DNA from 3 places in the Streptomyces sp. x-80 genome. Region 1 is predicted to be linked to each of the others. Evidence: riboswitches for the same ligand, from Rfam matches in the RefSeq annotation. Region 1 holds a riboswitch; each other region holds the start of a gene.
The links. A riboswitch is a leader RNA that binds a small molecule or an ion and turns the genes downstream of it on or off. The one in region 1 is predicted to bind thiamine pyrophosphate.

Region 1 (5,532 bases):
TCCACCGCGCGCACCAGACCGAAGTCGGCGACCTTGACCCGGCCGTCGTCGCCGATCAGGACGTTCTCCGGCTTCATGTCGCGGTGCACCAGGCCGGCGCGGTGCGCGGCGCCCAGGGCGGCGAGGACGGGCTCCAGGATGTCCAGCGCGGCCCGCGGCTGGAGCGCACCCCGCTCGCGCAGTACGTCGCGCAGCGTGCACCCCGCGACGTACTCCATCGCCAGATAGACGTACGTACCGTCCGTACCCTGGTCGAACACGCCCACCACGTTGGGGTGGGACAGCCGCGCGACCGACTTGGCCTCGCGGATGAACCGGTCGACGAACGCCCCGTCCATGGCGAGGGCCGGATGCATCACCTTCAGGGCGAGCTCCCGGTCGAGCCGGGTGTCCACGGCCCGGTAGACCGTGGCCATACCGCCGGCGGCGATGCGGGCCTGGACGCGGTAGCGGCTGTCGAGCAGCCGGCCGACGAGCGGGTCCTCAAGGGTCGTATCCACGGCAGACGAGTCTACGAGGACCCGCCGGCCACCCGCCCGCCCGGCCGCCACCCCGCCCGTACTGAAGCCGAACGGTGACCGGAACACGACACGGGGCGCACGGGCCGGGGCCGCCCGGGGCCGGGTAGCCGCGATCGGCGGGAGTTCGGGAGGGGCGCACGTCCCGGCCGGACCGAACCGGTCCGCAGACGGCCCGCCCCGCCCTAGAACGCCGGGCGTTCCGGGTCCAGCTCCGCCACGCCCTCGGTCGGCGAGGAAGCCCGCGCGAAGTGGCGGCGCGGGATGCGGCCCGCGCGGTACGCCAGCCGGCCGGCCTCGACCGCGTGCCGCATCGCCCCCGCCATCAGCTCGGGCTCCTGGGCACGGGTCACCGCGGACGCCAGCATCACCGCCGCGCACCCCAGCTCCATGGCCAGCGCGGCGTCCGAGGCGGTACCGGCACCCGCGTCCAGCACGACCGGGACGCCCGCCCGCTCCGTGATCAGCTCGAAGTTGTGCGGATTACGGATGCCCAGCCCGGACCCGATCGGCGAGCCCAGCGGCATGATCGCGGCGCAGCCCACGTCCTCCAGCTTGCGGGCCAGCACCGGATCGTCGTTCGTATAGGGCAGCACGGTGAAACCGTCGTCCACCAGGGTCTCGGCGGCGTCCAGCAGCTCGACCGGGTCCGGCAGCAGGGTGCGCTCGTCGGCGACGACCTCAAGCTTGACCCAGTCCGTGCCGAGCGCCTCCCGGGCGAGCCGGGCGGTCAGCACCGCCTCGCCCGCGGTGAAACAGCCCGCGGTGTTCGGCAGCACCCGGATCGCGTGCCGCGCCAGCAGGGAGAGCACCGAGCCCTGCACGGCCGGATCCAGCCGCCGCATGGCGACCGTCGTCAGTTCCGTACCGGAGGCGAGCAGCGCGCGCTCCAGGACGCCGAGGCTGGGCGCACCACCGGTCCCCATGATCAGACGGGACCGGAAGGTGCGGCCGGCGAGGGTGAGGAGATCATCGGTCATGGTGGCGGATCAGCCTCCCTGGACCGCGGTGAGCACCTCGACGCGGTCGCCTTCGCCGAGCGGGGTGTCGGACCACCGGGTGCGCGGCACCACGGTCTCGTTGACCGCGGCGGCCACCCCGCCGGACGCCCGGGACAGCGTCGCGACCAGCCGGTCGAGGGTGAGGCCGCCGGGGATCTCGCGCGCTTCGCCGTTGACGGAGACGGAAACGGTGGGGGCACTCATACGGACTCCTCCTCCAGGACGCGGGCGCGCTGCGGCCCCGGGGCGGACACGGCGGAAAAGCGCGTGGGGGAGAACGGGCGGACCGCCGCCGGGAGCTCTCCGGTGGTCAGCGCCTCGGCCATCGCGTCACCGGTGACCGGCGTCAGCAGCACACCGTTGCGGAAGTGGCCGGTGGCCAGCTGGAGACCGGGCAGCGCGGTCGGGCCGAGCAGCGGCGCGTTGTCGGGGGAGGTGGGACGCAGCCCCGCGCAGGTCTCGGCCAGCGGCAGTTCGGTGATGCCGGGGACCAGCTCGTGCGCGTCCCGGAGCAGTTCGTAGACGCCGCCCGCGGTCACGGTGGTGTCCCAGCCCAGCTCCTCGCTGGTGGCGCCGAGGACCAGCTCGCCGTTCTCCCGCGGCACCAGATAGAGCGGGCCGCCGCGGACCACGGCCCGTACGGTGCGGGACAGGAAGGCGGCGCCACCGGCCGGTGGCGCCGGCATCCGCAGCCGCAGCACCTGCCCCTTGACCGGGCGCACCGGCGGCAGCACCGCGTCGGGGACCCCGGCCAGCTGCCCGCTGCGGCTCCCCGCGGCCAGGACGACCTGACCGGCCGACAGCCGTGTCCCGTCGGTGAGTTCGGCGCCCGAGGCACGTCCCCGGGCGACCGTCAGCCGCTCGGCCGAGGCGCGGTGGAAGGCCACCCCGGCCCGCTCGCAGGCGACGAGCAGCGCGCCCGCCAGCCGGCGCGGATCGACCTGATGGTCGCCGTCCACCCGCAGACCGCCGCGGACACCGGGCGCCAGCATCGGCTCCAGCCGACGGCACTCGCGCCCCGTCAGCCACTCCGAATCCAGCCCCGACCGGAGTTGCAGGGCGTGCAGTTCGCGCAGCAGGGCGCGGTCGTCGGCGTCCAGCGCGACGGCCAGTGTGCCGCACCGCCGGTAGCCGATCCGCCGCCCGCTCGCCTCCTCCAGCTCGGCGGTGAAGTCCGGATAGCGCCGCGCCGAGGCGAGGTTGAGACCCAGCAGGGTCTGCTCTCCGTAGTGGAGTTCGGTGACCGCGGCCAGCATGCCGGCCGCGATATGGGCGGCGCCGCCGCCCGGCGCCGGATCGACGACGGCCGTCTCCAGCCCCCGGCCGGCCGCCCGCCAGGCCGTGACCAGGCCGATGATGCCGCCCCCGATGACGAGCACATCGGCGTGCTGCCCGCCCGGGGGCGGTGGTGCGGCCGATGTCGATGATGTGGCGGTGGACGGTGTGACAGATGGATGCATGGGCGTCCAGCCCCTCCCTTCGCCGGCATGACCCGGATCAGGTTCGTACGGTCGGAGGCCGCCAGCCTCCCTCTCAGCCCGGTGCGTCCGGGCTCCCGCGAGTGCGTGTATCCCTCACCCTAATACGGGCCCGCGACGCGCCGTAAGGGCGCGCCCGGCGGGGCCCCGGCCGTGCGGCCCCGGGGTGACCGACCGTGACGCTGTGTCAGAGATCTCCTTGCGCGCTGCTGCTGGCGGCGAGACACACCGTCTTACAGTGATCGGGTGAGCGAGCAGAGCACGTCCTCCCAGGCCCCTGACCGGACGCCCCGCGTCGTGATCGTCGGCGCCGGAATCGCCGGTGTGCAGACCGCGGTCGCCCTGCGCGAACAGGGCTGGCGCGGCGCGATCACCCTGCTCGGCGGCGAGCCGCACCAGCCCTACGACCGCCCCCCGCTGTCCAAGGCGGTGCTGCTCGGCAAGGCCGAGGGCTCCACCTTCGACATCGACTTCGGCGCGCTCGGCATTGAGCTGCATCTGAGCCGGCCGGTCACCGCCCTGGTCCCGGGCGCGCACACCGTCGAGACCGCCGAGGGCCCGGTCCCGTACGACTACGCGGTCCTCGCCACCGGCGCCGACCCGATCCTGCTGCCCGGCAGTGCGGGGCTGCCCGGCGTCCACCTGCTGCGCACCCTCGACGACGCCGAGCGGCTGCGGCCCGTGCTGGCCGCCCGGCACGAGATCGTGGTCGTCGGGGCGGGCTGGATCGGCGCGGAGTTCGCGACCGCGGCGCGCGAGGCGGGCTGCGCGGTCACCGTCGTCGAGGCCGCCGACCGCCCGCTGGCCGGCGCCCTGCCCGCCGAGGTCGCCGCCCATATGACCGACTGGTACGCCGACGCCGGCGCCGACCTGCGCACCGGCGCCCGGGTCGCAGCCGTCGAGGCGGGCGCGGTCACCCTCGCGGACGGTACGACGCTGCCCGCCGACGCCGTGGTCGTGGGGATCGGCGCCCGGCCCGCCACCGGCTGGCTGGCCGGCTCGGACGTCGCGCTCTCGCCGCGGGACGGCTCCGTCCTGGCCGACGAGCGGCTGCGCACCTCCGTCCCCGATGTGTACGCGGTCGGCGACTGCGCCTCCTTCCCGTCCGCCCGCTACGGCACCCGCCTGCTGGTCCACCACTGGGACAACGCCCTCCAGGGCCCCCGTACGGTCGCCGAGAACATCCTGCGCGGTGCGGCGGAGGGCATGGTCTACGACCCGGTCCCGTACTTCTGGTCCGAGCAGTTCGGCCGGTTCGTGCAGTACGCGGGCCATCACGGGGACGCCGACGAGCTGCTCTGGCGCGGCGACCCGGCCGGCGCCGCCTGGTCCGTGCTGTGGCTGCGGGGCGCCCGGCTGGTCGCGCTGCTCGCCGTGGGCCGCCCGCGTGACCTGGCACAGGGGCGCAAGCTGATCGAGCGCGGCGCGGCCCTCGACCGGGAGCGGGCCGCGGACGCGTCCGTACCGCTGAAGGCGGCGGCGCTCTAGCGGCCGCGCACGGGCACGGGGTACGGGGCGGCCCGCGGGGGCGCCGCCGTGGCGCGGCGGATGGCACCGCGGGTGTCACCCGCCGGTGTGCCTCGGGCCGTCGACGGCGATGCCCGGCTACCGGCTGTCAGTGCGAGATGGCACGCTTGTCCTGTGACCGAGATTGACGCAAACATCGATGGACTCGTCCCCGCCTGGCTCACCCTCCCCGACATCGCCGAAGAGATCGGCGTCGAGGTGACACGCGTCCGGCAGCTGGTCAAGGAGGGCCAGCTGATCGCGGTGCGCCGCGGCGAGAACAGGGCACTGCACGTGCCGGCCGATTTCATCAAGGACGGCAAGGTCGTCAAGGGCCTCGTCGGGACCTTGACCCTCCTGCGCGACGACGGCTTCGCCGACGAGGAGATGCTGGAGTGGCTCTTCACCGTGGATGACACCCTGCCCGGCACCCCGGCGCAGGCGCTGCGCGAGAACCGCGGCACGGAGGTGAAGCGCCGGGCTCAGGCGCTCGCCGTCTGATCCGCACGGCGCGAGCGCGCCCTCATCAGCAATCGCATCAGCATCCGTAACCGCATTCGCATCCGAGGGGTGTACGGGCCGGAAGGCCCGGCCCGTACGCCGCCGACCTGGGGGGAAGCCGCCCGATGAGCACCGCACGACAGGCCCTGGCCGAGGCCCGGCTGTATCTGTGCACGGACGCCCGCAAGCGGCAGGGCGACCTCCCGCAGTTCCTGGACGCGGTGCTCGCCTCGGGCGTGGACATCGTGCAGCTGCGCGACAAGACCATGGAGGCGGCGGAGGAACTCGCCCACCTCGAAATCTTCGCGGACGCCTGCCGGCGGCACGGCAAGCTGCTGGCGGTCAACGACCGCGCGGACGTCGCCCATGCGGCCGCCGCCCCGGTGCTGCATCTGGGACAGGGCGATCTGCCGGTCCCGGCCGCCCGCGCCCTCCTCGGCACGGACGTCCTGATAGGCCGCTCCACCCACGCCGAGGCCGAGGTGGACGCCGCGGCCACCGAAGCGGGGGTGGACTATTTCTGCACCG
Region 2 (5,532 bases), on a different contig from region 1:
CCGACCGGGATCGCGAGCAGCAGGATCAGCCAGAAGGCGGGGACGGCGATCTCCAGGGTCGCCGGCAGGCGGGTCGCGATGATCTGGGAGACCGGCATCTGGGCGCCGATGGAGTCGCCGAGCCGGCCCTGGAGGAGATGGCCGACGAAATCGCCGTACTGGTGCAGCAGCGGCTGGTCCAGGCCGAGCGCGTGTCGGCGGGCGGCGACCAGACCCGGATCGGCGGTGGTGCCGAGCGCCGCCCGTACGGGGTCGCCGGGGATCAGGTGGATCATCGCGAACGCGGCCGTGACCAGCGCGGCCAGCGACACCACCAGCCGCCCGGTGCGGCGCAGCGCGAATCCGCACCAGGGGCTGCGGACCGCCGCCCGCAGCAGGCGCAGGGGGCGCGGAGCGGCGGCGGCCATCAGTCCGCGCTCCGCCGCAGCGAGGTGGGGACGATGCCGCCGCCGTCCACCCGGAAGGTGACGCCCTTTCCGTAGTACCGGACCGACCTGTTGACGAACGGCACCACGTCGGCCCGTTTGACCAGGGCGGCGTCGGCGGCGTTCCACAGGGCGCAGCCCGAGGTGCCCGGCCGGGCCGCGGCCTGTGCGGCGAGGCGGCGGTAGTCGGGGTTGTCGACGGCGCCGAAGTTGTTGCCGCGCGGCGGTGGCGGCCCGTCGTAGAACTGGGTGAGCTGGTCGGGGAGGTTGACCGCGATGGGGGCCCAGGCCGCCTCCCAGTCGCCGCCGCTGAGGGTGCTGACCGTACTGGCGGAGTCCGTGGGCCGGGCCGAGGCGCTCACCCCGAAGGAGGTCCACCGCTGGACGGCCAGTTCGATCGCCGCGGCGACCTGCGGCCCCTGCGTGCTCGGGTAGCTGAGCCGGACGGTGAGCGGACGGCCGTCCTTGGTCCAGGTGCCGTCGCGCTTCGCCCAGCCGGCGGCCGTGAGGGCGGCCGCGGCCTGCGCGGTGTCATGGGCGGGGAGGTTCCCGGTCACCGAGTCGCCGGTGCAGGGGGTGGGGCTGGTCTCGCCGATGCTGGTGGCGGGCTTGCCGGTGCCGCCGATGGCGACGTTCCCGAGCTGCTTCAGATCCAGTACGGCGACCAGCGCCTTGCGTACCGCCGTCTCCGCGGTCGGACGGCCGGCGGCCTCGTTGAACAGGAACTGCCCGAACAGCATCTCGATGCTCCGGCTCGGCACCTTGGCCGCGTCCAGCCGCTCCTGGTCGGCACCGTTGACCGCGGTCAGATTGATCTGCCCGGCCATCAGGAGATTGGCCGCGGTGGACTCGTCGGCGACCACCTTGAAGAGCAGCTTGCCGGGGAGGTCCGCTCCGTCGGCTCCCCCGGGACCCCAGGAGTAGCCGTCCCGTTTGACATAGGTGTAGTGGTCGCCCGGCACCGCCTCGGTCAGCCGGTAGGGCCCGCTGCCGTTGGTGGCCTTGGCCAGCGCGGCCGGCTTCGCCAGGCTCTCCTCGCAGACCAGCGGCAGCAGCTGGGTCATCTGCACGAGGAACGGCGCGGGCTTCGTCGTGGTGACGGTGACCGTCCGGGCCGCCTCGTCGGCCTTCGCCACGGCGGTGGCGGGGACGGAGATGCCGCGCATCGGTGACTGGTTCCGCGGATCGGCGATGTGGTTGTACTCGGCGGCCACATCGGTCGCGGTGAGCGCCGAACCGTCCTGGCAGGTCACCCCGGAACGGAGGGTGAACCGCGCGCTGTGGGACGTGCTCGACCATTTCTCGGCCACCCCGGGGATCAGCGAACCGTCGGCGCCGAGGTGCACGAGCGTGTCGTAGGCGAAGGCGTTCATCGCCAGTGCGGTACTGGCCAGCGCCGTGGTGGGACTGAGACTGCCCGGATCGGCGGCGATGGCCACGACCACCGTCGCCGCGCCACCGGCGGCCGCCTGACCGCCGCCGCAACCGGCCACGGCGGCGACCAGGCCGAGCGCCGTGGCCACGGCGAGCGCCGGCCGTGCCGCGCCCGCTCGCGACCGTCTCGTCTCCGTGCCTCCGGTGCTGGGCATGGTCACCTCCGAGGGAGCGGCACACCGCCGCCGGGTGAGGGAACCCTAGGCAGCGGTGGAACGGCCCCGAGTGGTCGTGGCACACAAAAAACTGCCCCGTCCTCGGTGCGCCGCACCGAAGACGAGGGCAGTTGTCCAGATCGCTGCCGAACAGCACAAAACCTGCGAGGTGGGCTTCCTTCGACGGCATTGTCCGTATCAGGTGGTGGAGGTCGCCATCCGGTCTCCCCGACCTTCTGGCCTCTCAGCCCAGTCTCCGTTCGTGTTCAAGGGGACCGCTGCCCCCTGGTGCGAACACGCCGCTCCGACTGAGCTCCCTCGCTCGCCCCGCAGGCTGCTACTTACGCTACTCCCGAGCACGCCCGAGGAAAAGACCTTATTGTCCCTTTTTTCGCGCATTTTTTCTCGCATAGACCGGCCACTCAGCGCGACCGCGTGACGACGGAATGCGTACCGCCCGGCGTCTCGACGCCCGCGCCGGTAGCGACGCTCACCGCCTCGATCAACTCCGCCTCGGCCGGCCCCGCACCGCACGGCCGGGAACGCGAGTCCTCCACCACGAGCCCTCCGCGCTTCCGCCGCCGCCCGCCAGCGGGACCGCGCCGCGCAGCCGTCCGGCCTTCCGGGCAACTCCCGCCCGTAGCGGGGAAGACAGGCGCATCGCCGGCCCGCCGGGGCGGTCGGGGCACAGGACGAAGGCCGCCGCGGGACCGCCCGAGGGCCGCCCCGCGCGATCGAGCATCTCCCGTGCACCACGGGGCAGTTCCGGCATACCGCCCGCTTCGCCCTCGCTCCCGCACCGCGCGGGGAACTCGGCGCGGGGAACTCGGCGCCCTCGCTCCCCGGGCCTCGCCCGGGGCGGCCGCCACCACGGGCACTGACCGACCCACCGAGCACCCGTTCGGCCAAGCCGCCACGTTCACCGGTTCAGATGAAAATACGGCCCCGGGTGTACATCCGCGGGCCCGTCTTATATGTCTCATGAGCAAGCGGCACTCTCATGTCCCCGCACTCTCATGTCCCCGCACAGCAAGGGTATTTGGAGTATTCATCTTGAAAATCGGCATTACGGGCATCCGCCGTGCATCCGCGGTCGTCGTCACCGCGGGAGCCGTCCTGACGGCGGGGGCGTTCACCGCTCCGGCGCAGGCCGCCGCACCGAAGGCCCCTGCGATCGAAGCCAAGGGCGGCTTCGTGATGAACAACGGCACCGGGAAAGCCCTCTTCACCAAGGCCGCGGACACCCGTCGTTCCACCGGCTCCACCACCAAGATCATGACGGCCCGGGTGGTGCTCGCGCAGAAGAACCTCAAGCTGGATTCCAAGGTCACGATCCAGAAGGCGTACAGCGACTACATCGTCTCGAAGACCGCGTCGTCGGCCCACCTGATCGTCGGCGACAAGGTCACCGTCCGCCAACTGCTGTACGGGCTGATGCTCCCGTCCGGCTGCGACGCCGCGTACGCGCTGGCCGACCACTTCGGCACCGGGTCCACGCGCGCCGCGCGCGTGAAGTCGTTCATCGGCAAGATGAACTCCACCGCCAAGAGCCTCGGCCTGAAGAACACGCACTTCGACTCGTTCGACGGCATCGGCCACGGCACGAACTACTCGACGCCGCGTGACCTGACGAAGCTCGCCAGCAGCGCGATGCGGTACGCCACGTTCCGTGCGGTCGTGAAGACGAAGTCGACCAAGCAGAAGGTCACGACGAGGAACGGCGGCTACCGCTACATGTCGTGGACCAACACCGACACGCTGCTGGGCGGTTACCCGGGCGCCATCGGCGTCAAGACCGGCTCCGGCCCGCAGGCCAAGTACTGCCTGGTCTTCGCCGCCACCCGGCGCGGCAAGACCGTCATCGGCACCGTCCTCACCGCCTCCACGGTGGCCCACCGCACGGCGGACGCGAAAAAGCTGATGGACTACGGCTTCAAGAAGTAGCCCGGTCCGCCACCCGCGGGGGCCCGCTCACGACCGTTCGGTCGCGGGCGGGCCCCTTCGCCGAGCGCCGGGGCCAAGGGGCGTGCACAGGCGAGGAATCCGCACTCGGTGAAGTGATCCTCGACGGCATGACATGCCAGGCCCCGCCCTGGCCCGGCTTTTCCTGTGAACCCTCACACCTGGAGCCGCCGCGCTCTCCGGAGCCTCCCCTCAGAGGCCACCGGCGAAGGCCACTGCGATGTAGCAGAGAGGGAACGCCACAAGCAGGATGTCGCTGACATAGAGGGTGTGAGAACGGCGTGCAGCTACGGTGAGGTTTGCGGTGACTTCGCGCGATTGCGCCCAGTCCAGGATTTCCCTCCTCGCTCGCCTTCCCGACCTCCTGCCTATGAGGCTTGGCGAGAATGACCAAACCCATTGCTCTCCGTCATCCACATGCAGCACGACGCCCCCGCGGTGCAAGGAAACCCTATGGATACCGGCGCATGTGACCGTCTGCGAATCAACAACTCCAACGTTCTCCAGCGTGCCGTCATCCCGCAAGATCAGTCGCGGATGCAGACAGGCTCTCGCACATACCCCGCAGAAGGTGGCTGTCAACGAGAGCACAAATGCTTGGGCCGGCACTCCCTGATCCGGAGTTCCGAGCCCCATCAGAACAAGGAGCGGCACAAAGAAAGCCATCGCCAACCAGGCCGCGACCACGGTACCGGCCCTGCGGAGGTGCCTCTCTCCTGAGGAGCGGCGTGCGACGATAATTCCACCACCGGCCCTTTTGGCCGACCTTGACTGGGGTTTCATAGGAAGTACCCGGCTTTCGAATTCAGGCAGGAGCTCGAACCGCAAGCGGCGTCGGTGTTGACGGCATTGCCGAGACAGGCGGCGGCAGTCGGAACCCGGTTCATATTCGGCAACTTCATCCAGCCGAGTTCCTTCTTTCCGATTTACGGGCGGCACTCCATGGCAGGAACGCTGGCACTTCCGATGGCGAGCTCCCCCTCCTCTGCCCACCTTTTCAAAGAACCATGGAAACCCCTCCCACGACATGGAAGACACCCACAAGCACGCCCCCGCCGCCAACCATCCGAAGCACCCCGGGCCCGCCTGAACCTGTCCAGAAGGTTTGCGAAAAGAATTCAAAAAGCCGGTCGGTTGCTCCCTTGAAGTTCACGACCAGCGTCAGGCCGGCAATAATTGCGACCGTTCCTGTAAAAATGAGAAACAAATCCTCACCCCCTCCCATCATCGCGTAAAGTCCGTCCGCAAGGAAGAGTGTGCGATGCCTTCGACCGGAAACAGGACCGGGGCCGGGAGCACCCCGGTGTTACCTCCGGATTTGTAGGCGGAGCCGGCAACTTGGTGCCGGGGCTCTTTTCTACGATTGCCGACCACGTCGTAGGCGTAGCAGCGCCAGGAGCGTTCCGGACCACCCACGGTGCCGGGCGACGGCGCGGTGGTGTGGTCCTTTCGGTGCCCGCTGTCCTTCGTCGGCGGGTGGTTACCTGATGGCCGGCGGGTTGAGGGGAGAGCCGACTGCGCGGGTGAACTTCAGCGGGGAGCCGGCGTGGCGGAAC
Region 3 (5,532 bases), on a different contig from region 1:
TCATCCCGCCGCAGCCTCCAGCACCACGACATCCTGCGCCGCGAAGGCAATGCCCACCTTCTCTCCGGTCTCCGGCGCGTCCGGCAGTGCGCAGGCCGCCTCCACCTGTGGTCCGCCGGCCGGCTGGAGCAGCAGGGCGACATGGGTGCCACGGAACGTCCGGGCCGTGACCGTACAGGGCAGCCCCTCGGGCGTGGGCAGCAGGCGGACGCCGGCCGGACGTACAAGCAGGCGGCACGGCCCGTCCGGAGTGCCGTCCGGCACCGGCAGCTTGCCCCAGGGGGTGACGGCGGCATCCCCTTGCACAGTCGCCTCCACCACATTGTCGAAGCCGAGAAAACGGGCGACGAATTCGGTGGCGGGCCGTTGCCAGACCTCCAGCGGGGTGCCGGTCTGCGCGATCCGTCCGTCCTGCATCACCACAACCCGGTCCGCGAGCGCGAACGCCTCGCCCTGGTCGTGCGTGACCGCGAGCACGGTCGTGCCCAACTCGCCGAAGAGTTCCCGAAGTTCGACGACCAGACGTTCACGCAGTCCGCGGTCGAGCTGGCCGAACGGCTCGTCGAGCATCAGCAGCCGGGGACGGGGGGCGAGCGCGCGGGCCAGTGCGACACGCTGCTGCTCACCGCCGGAGAGCGACGCCACGGCGCGCCCCTGTGCGTCCGGCAGCCCGACGAGGTCCAGCAGGCGGGCGACCATATGCTCCTGGTCGGCGCGCGAGGTGCCTCGCATCCGCAGTCCGAAGGCAACGTTTCCCGCGACATCGCGCTGCGGGAAGAGCTGGTGGTCCTGGAACATCAGCCCTACTCCGCGCCGGTGCGTGGGCACCCCCGACTGGTCCCGTCCTTCCAGCAGCACCCGCCCCGTGTCGGTCTGCTGGAGTCCGGCCACCACCCGCAGCAGCGTCGACTTGCCGCTGCCGCTGGGTCCCAGCACACAGACGATCTCGTGCGCGGCGACCGTCAGATCCACCGCGTCGAGCGCGGGGCGCCCTTCCGCATTGCCGAAGCGGACGGTGACCCCGCCCAGCCGCAGCAGCTCCGGCGCCGTCGTCCCGACATATGCCGTCATCTAGAACTCCCCGGAGTGGTCGGTACGGATGCGCTCCAGGACCAGCAGGGCGCCGGCGCACACCACCATCAAGATGGTCGACAGGGCCATCGCCTGCCCGTAGTTGAGCTCCCCCGCGCGCCCCAGCAGCCGGGCCACGGCCACCGGCAGGGTCGGATGGTCCGGCCGCGCGATGAAGACCGTCGCCCCGAACTCACCGAGCGATACGGCGAACGCGAAACCGGCCGCGATCAGCAGCGCCCGTCGCACCAACGGCAGGTCCACCTCGCGCCAGACCCGCCACGGCGAGGCGCCCAGCACCGCGGCCGCCTCCCGCAGCCGGCCGTCGACCGCGCGCAGGACGGGCAGCATCGTCCGGACGACGAACGGCACACCCACCAGTGCCTGGGCGAGCGGGACCAGCCACCACGAGGAGCGCAGATCGAGTGGTGGTCTGTCGAGGGTGATCAGGAAACCGAAGCCGACGGTCACGGCGGAGACTCCGAGGGGAAGCATCAACAGCGCGTCGAAGCCACGGACCAGACGGCCGCCCCTGCGGGTCAGGGCGGCTGCCGCCAGCCCGCCCACCACCAGCGCGATCACCGTCGCCACGGCCCCGAAGGCGAGCGAGTTCCACAGGGCGTCGAGAGGTGCGACGGCGAAGGTGCTGTCGGCCGTGGCGGCGGACTGCAAAGTCTCGTAGAAGACCGGCCCGTAGCCGTCCGGTCCCGCGAAGGACCGCTCGACGAGCACGGCCAGCGGAAGGACGAGCAGGAGCGCGATGACGACGAGCGTTGTCCACAAGAGCGCCCACTGACCACGTCCGCGTGGCCGCCGGGCGGTCTGCGCCGGGTCCACCAGTTTCAGGGCGGATTCGCGTCGGCGTACGGTCCAGGCGTGCAGCGCCAGCAGTCCGAGCACCGCCGTGAACTGGATGAGGGTGAGGACGGCGGCCGTCGGCAGATCCAGGAAGTCTGCGGTCTGCCGGTAGATCTCCACTTCCAGCGTCGAGAAGGTCGGCCCGCCCAGGATCTGCACCACCCCGAAGGAGGTGAAAGTGAAGAGGAAGACCATCAGTGCGGCGGCCGCGACAGCCGGACCGAGCGCGGGCAGCGTCACCCGCCGCCAGGCGGCGAACCGTCCGGCGCCGAGCACCCGCGCCGCCTCTTCCTGGCGTGGGTCGAGTTGCCCCCACAGTCCGCCGACGGTCCGTACGACCACCGCGTAGTTGAAGAAGACGTGTGCCAGCAGGATCGCCCACACCGAGGTGTCCAGGCGTACACCCCACAGGTCGTCCAGCAACCCGCCCCGCCCGACGAGTGCCAGGAAGGCCGAGCCGACGACGACCGTCGGCAGTACGAACGGCACCGCGACCAGCGCCCGCAGCAGCTGTTTACCGGGAAAGTCGAAGCGCGCGAAGACGTACGCGCCGGGCAACGCGATCAGCAGTGTCAGCCCGGTCGAGGCCACCGCCTGCCAGAAGGTGAACCACAGCACATGGAGCACATCCGGATCGGCCAGCACCGCCCCGATCCGCCCGAGCTGCCACTGTCCGCCGTCCTTCAGGCCATGTCCGACGATCGAGGCGACCGGATAGGCGAAGAAGAGCGCGAAGAAGGCGAACGGCAGGGCCATCAGGCCGAGCCGTACCGCCGTTGCGCGCAGGGACCGTCGGCGCCGGGCGCGGGTTACTTCAGAACGAGCGAGGACCACTGCTTGATCCACTGTTCGCGGTTCTTGGTGATCGTCTCCGGGGCGACCGTCGCCGGCTTGTCGATCGTCGCGCCGTACTTCGTGAACAGCGTCGGCACCTTGGCATCCGTACGCGCCGGGTTGACGAACATCTGTAGCGGCACGTCCTCCTGGAACTTCTTGCTCAGCAGGAAGTCCAGCAGTGCCTTACCGCCCTTCTCGTTCTTCGCGCCCTTGAGCAGACCGCCGAATTCGATCTGCCGGAAACAGGTCCCGGTCGCGACTCCGGTCGGTGCCTCCTTGGGCTCCGGCTTCTTGCCCAGCACCTCGACGGGCGGACTGGACGCGTAGGAGACCACCAGCGGTTTGTCCCCCTTGCCCTTGCCTGCCGCCGAGCCGGAGAACCGCTCGTTATATGCCTGCTCCCAGCCGTTGACGACCTCGACGCCATTGGCCTTGAGCTTCTTCCAGTAGTCCCGCCAGCCGCTCTCACCGTATTTCGCGATGGTGCCGAGCTGAAAGGCGAGCCCCGGGGAGGAGGTCGCGGAATTCTCCGTGACGAGCAGGTTCTTGTACTCGGGTTTGATCAGGTCGTCGAAGGTCTCCGGCGGCGTGATCTTGTGCTGCGCGAAGTAGGCCCGGTCGTAGTTGACGCAGGTGTCTCCGTAGTCGAGCGGTGTGACGCGGTGCCGGTCCTTGTCGAGCTGGAGCTCGGCCGGGACGTTGTCCAGCCCCTGGGCCTTGTACGGGCTGAAGAGGTCTTCCTTCAGGCCACGCGAGAGCAGCGTGTTGTCGATGCCGAAGAAGACGTCGCCCTGCGGATTGCCCTTGGAGAGAATCGCCTGGTTGACGGCCTTTCCGGCGTCCCCGCTCTGGACCACCTTGACCTGGTAACCGCTCTCCTTCTCGAAGCCGGCGAGCACCGACTTGGAGACGGCGAACGAATCATGGCTGACGAGCGTGACGGTCTTGGCGTCCGTGCTCCCACCGTCCGAGCTGCCGCACGCGGCGAGTGCCGTCATGCCGACCGCGGCGGCGACCGCGGTCGCGGTGATCCTGCTGGTGGTGCTCACTGGTTCCTCCTGGCTGGCCAGGAAGAGACGCGGCCCCGCCCGGTGCCGCTGCTGTCGACGTCGGTCGACGTCCATCGAGCGGATTCCGGGCGGGGCGCAACAGCATGAGTGATGACCGAACTTCCTACCCGGAATGACCCGGGCGAGGTTCAAGGGTCTGCGGGCACCGTATCGTTACGACGCTTCCGCACTCTCAGCGCTGTGGCGCTCCCCTGTCGGAATGTGCATTTGTTCGATCACACGGTACCAGCGAACGGTCAGCGTTCCGCGGCTGCGAGCTGCCCGCAGGCGCCGTCGATCTCCTGACCACGAGTGTCCCGGACGGTCACCGGCACGCCGTGCGCCTCGATGGCCCGTACGAACGCCTGCTCGTCCTCGGGCCGCGAGGCAGTCCACTTCGAGCCGGGCGTCGGGTTCAGCGGGATCAGGTTCACATGGACGCGCCTGCCCTTCAGCAGCCGTCCCAGCAGGTCACCGCGCCATGCCTGATCGTTGATGTCGCGGATCAGGGCGTACTCGATGGAGATGCGACGGCCGGATTTCTCGGCGTACTCCCACGCCGCGTCCAGGACCTCGCGGACCTTCCAGCGGGTGTTGACGGGGACGAGGGTGTCACGCAGCTCGTCGTCGGGCGCGTGCAGCGACACGGCGAGCCGGCACTTGAACCCCTCGTCCGCGAAACGGAGCATCGCGGGCACCAGGCCGACCGTGGAGACGGTGATACCGCGCTGCGACAGGCCGATTCCGTCCGGCTCCGGGTCGGTGAGCCGCCGGATGGCGCCGACCACCCGCTTGTAGTTGGCGAGCGGCTCGCCCATACCCATGAAGACGATGTTGGAGAGCCGCGCCGGGCCGCCCGGGACCTCGCCGTCGCGCAGCGCGCGCATCCCGTCGACGATCTGGTGCACGATCTCGGCGGTGGAGAGGTTGCGGTCCAGGCCCGCCTGTCCGGTGGCGCAGAACGGACAGTTCATTCCGCAGCCGGCCTGCGAGGAGATGCACATGGTGACCCGGTCCGGGTAGCGCATCAGCACCGACTCGACGAGCGTGCCGTCGTGCAGCTTCCACAGAGTCTTGCGGGTGGTGTCGTTGTCACAGGAGATGTGCCGCACCACGTTCATCAGGTCCGGCAGCAGCTCCGCCGCCAGCTTCTCGCGCGCCGCCGCCGGGATGTCGGTCCATTGCGCCGGGTCGTGCGCGTAACGGGCGAAGTAGTGCTGCGAGAGCTGCTTGGCGCGGAACGGCTTCTCGCCGATCGCGGCCACCGCTTCGCGGCGCTCTACGGGGGTGAGATCGGCAAGGTGCCGCGGGGGCTTCTTGGCCCCGCGCGGCGCGACAAAAGTGAGTTCTCCGGGTGCAGGCATGGTCATACCAGTGTCGCAGACGCGCGAAGAGGGGCCTGCCACGTCATGCGGCAGACCCCTCTGGGCCGTCGTGCACCCCTTGTACGCAGGGAATTCGCGCGGAGTCCCGGGGCGGCGGAGCCGTCGTGCGAGCGGGCCAGTGGCTCAGCCCGAGCCCACGAAGATCACGAACAGCAGCCAGACCACGGGAGCGGTCGGCAGCAGCGAGTCGAGCCGGTCCATGATGCCGCCGTGGCCGGGGAGCAGGGTGCCCATGTCCTTGATGCCGAGGTCACGCTTGATCATGGATTCGCCCAGGTCGCCGAGGGTGGCGCTGGCCGCGACCGCAAGGCCGAGCAGCAGCCCCTGCCACC

Region 2: linked by a shared signal. The riboswitch ahead of ACLJWH_RS39880 (ABC transporter substrate-binding protein) and the one ahead of thiO (glycine oxidase ThiO) in region 1 are both predicted to bind thiamine pyrophosphate.
Region 3: linked by a shared signal. The riboswitch ahead of ACLJWH_RS23465 (thiamine ABC transporter substrate binding subunit) and the one ahead of thiO (glycine oxidase ThiO) in region 1 are both predicted to bind thiamine pyrophosphate.

The regions. Positions count from the first base shown of each region.
Region 1 is NZ_JAJPWM010000003.1:332,058-337,589, forward strand. It holds gene pknB (Stk1 family PASTA domain-containing Ser/Thr kinase) at 1-500, opposite strand, end outside; gene ACLJWH_RS07040 (thiazole synthase) at 704-1,498, opposite strand; gene thiS (sulfur carrier protein ThiS) at 1,508-1,723, opposite strand; gene thiO (glycine oxidase ThiO) at 1,720-2,898, opposite strand; TPP riboswitch at 2,977-3,088, opposite strand; gene ACLJWH_RS07055 (NAD(P)/FAD-dependent oxidoreductase) at 3,244-4,485, shown strand; gene ACLJWH_RS07060 (Rv2175c family DNA-binding protein) at 4,639-5,004, shown strand; gene thiE (thiamine phosphate synthase) at 5,130-5,532, shown strand, end outside.
Region 2 is NZ_JAJPWM010000038.1:29,139-34,670, forward strand. It holds gene ACLJWH_RS39875 (ABC transporter permease) at 1-407, opposite strand, end outside; gene ACLJWH_RS39880 (ABC transporter substrate-binding protein) at 407-2,014, opposite strand; TPP riboswitch at 2,173-2,344, opposite strand; gene ACLJWH_RS39885 (D-alanyl-D-alanine carboxypeptidase family protein) at 3,068-3,958, shown strand; gene ACLJWH_RS39890 (hypothetical protein) at 4,974-5,204, opposite strand.
Region 3 is NZ_JAJPWM010000011.1:237,106-242,637, reverse strand. It holds gene ACLJWH_RS23475 (ABC transporter ATP-binding protein) at 1-1,071, opposite strand; gene ACLJWH_RS23470 (ABC transporter permease) at 1,072-2,685, opposite strand; gene ACLJWH_RS23465 (thiamine ABC transporter substrate binding subunit) at 2,739-3,815, opposite strand; TPP riboswitch at 3,919-4,039, opposite strand; gene rlmN (23S rRNA (adenine(2503)-C(2))-methyltransferase RlmN) at 4,073-5,179, opposite strand; gene ACLJWH_RS23455 (phosphatidate cytidylyltransferase) at 5,324-5,532, opposite strand, start outside.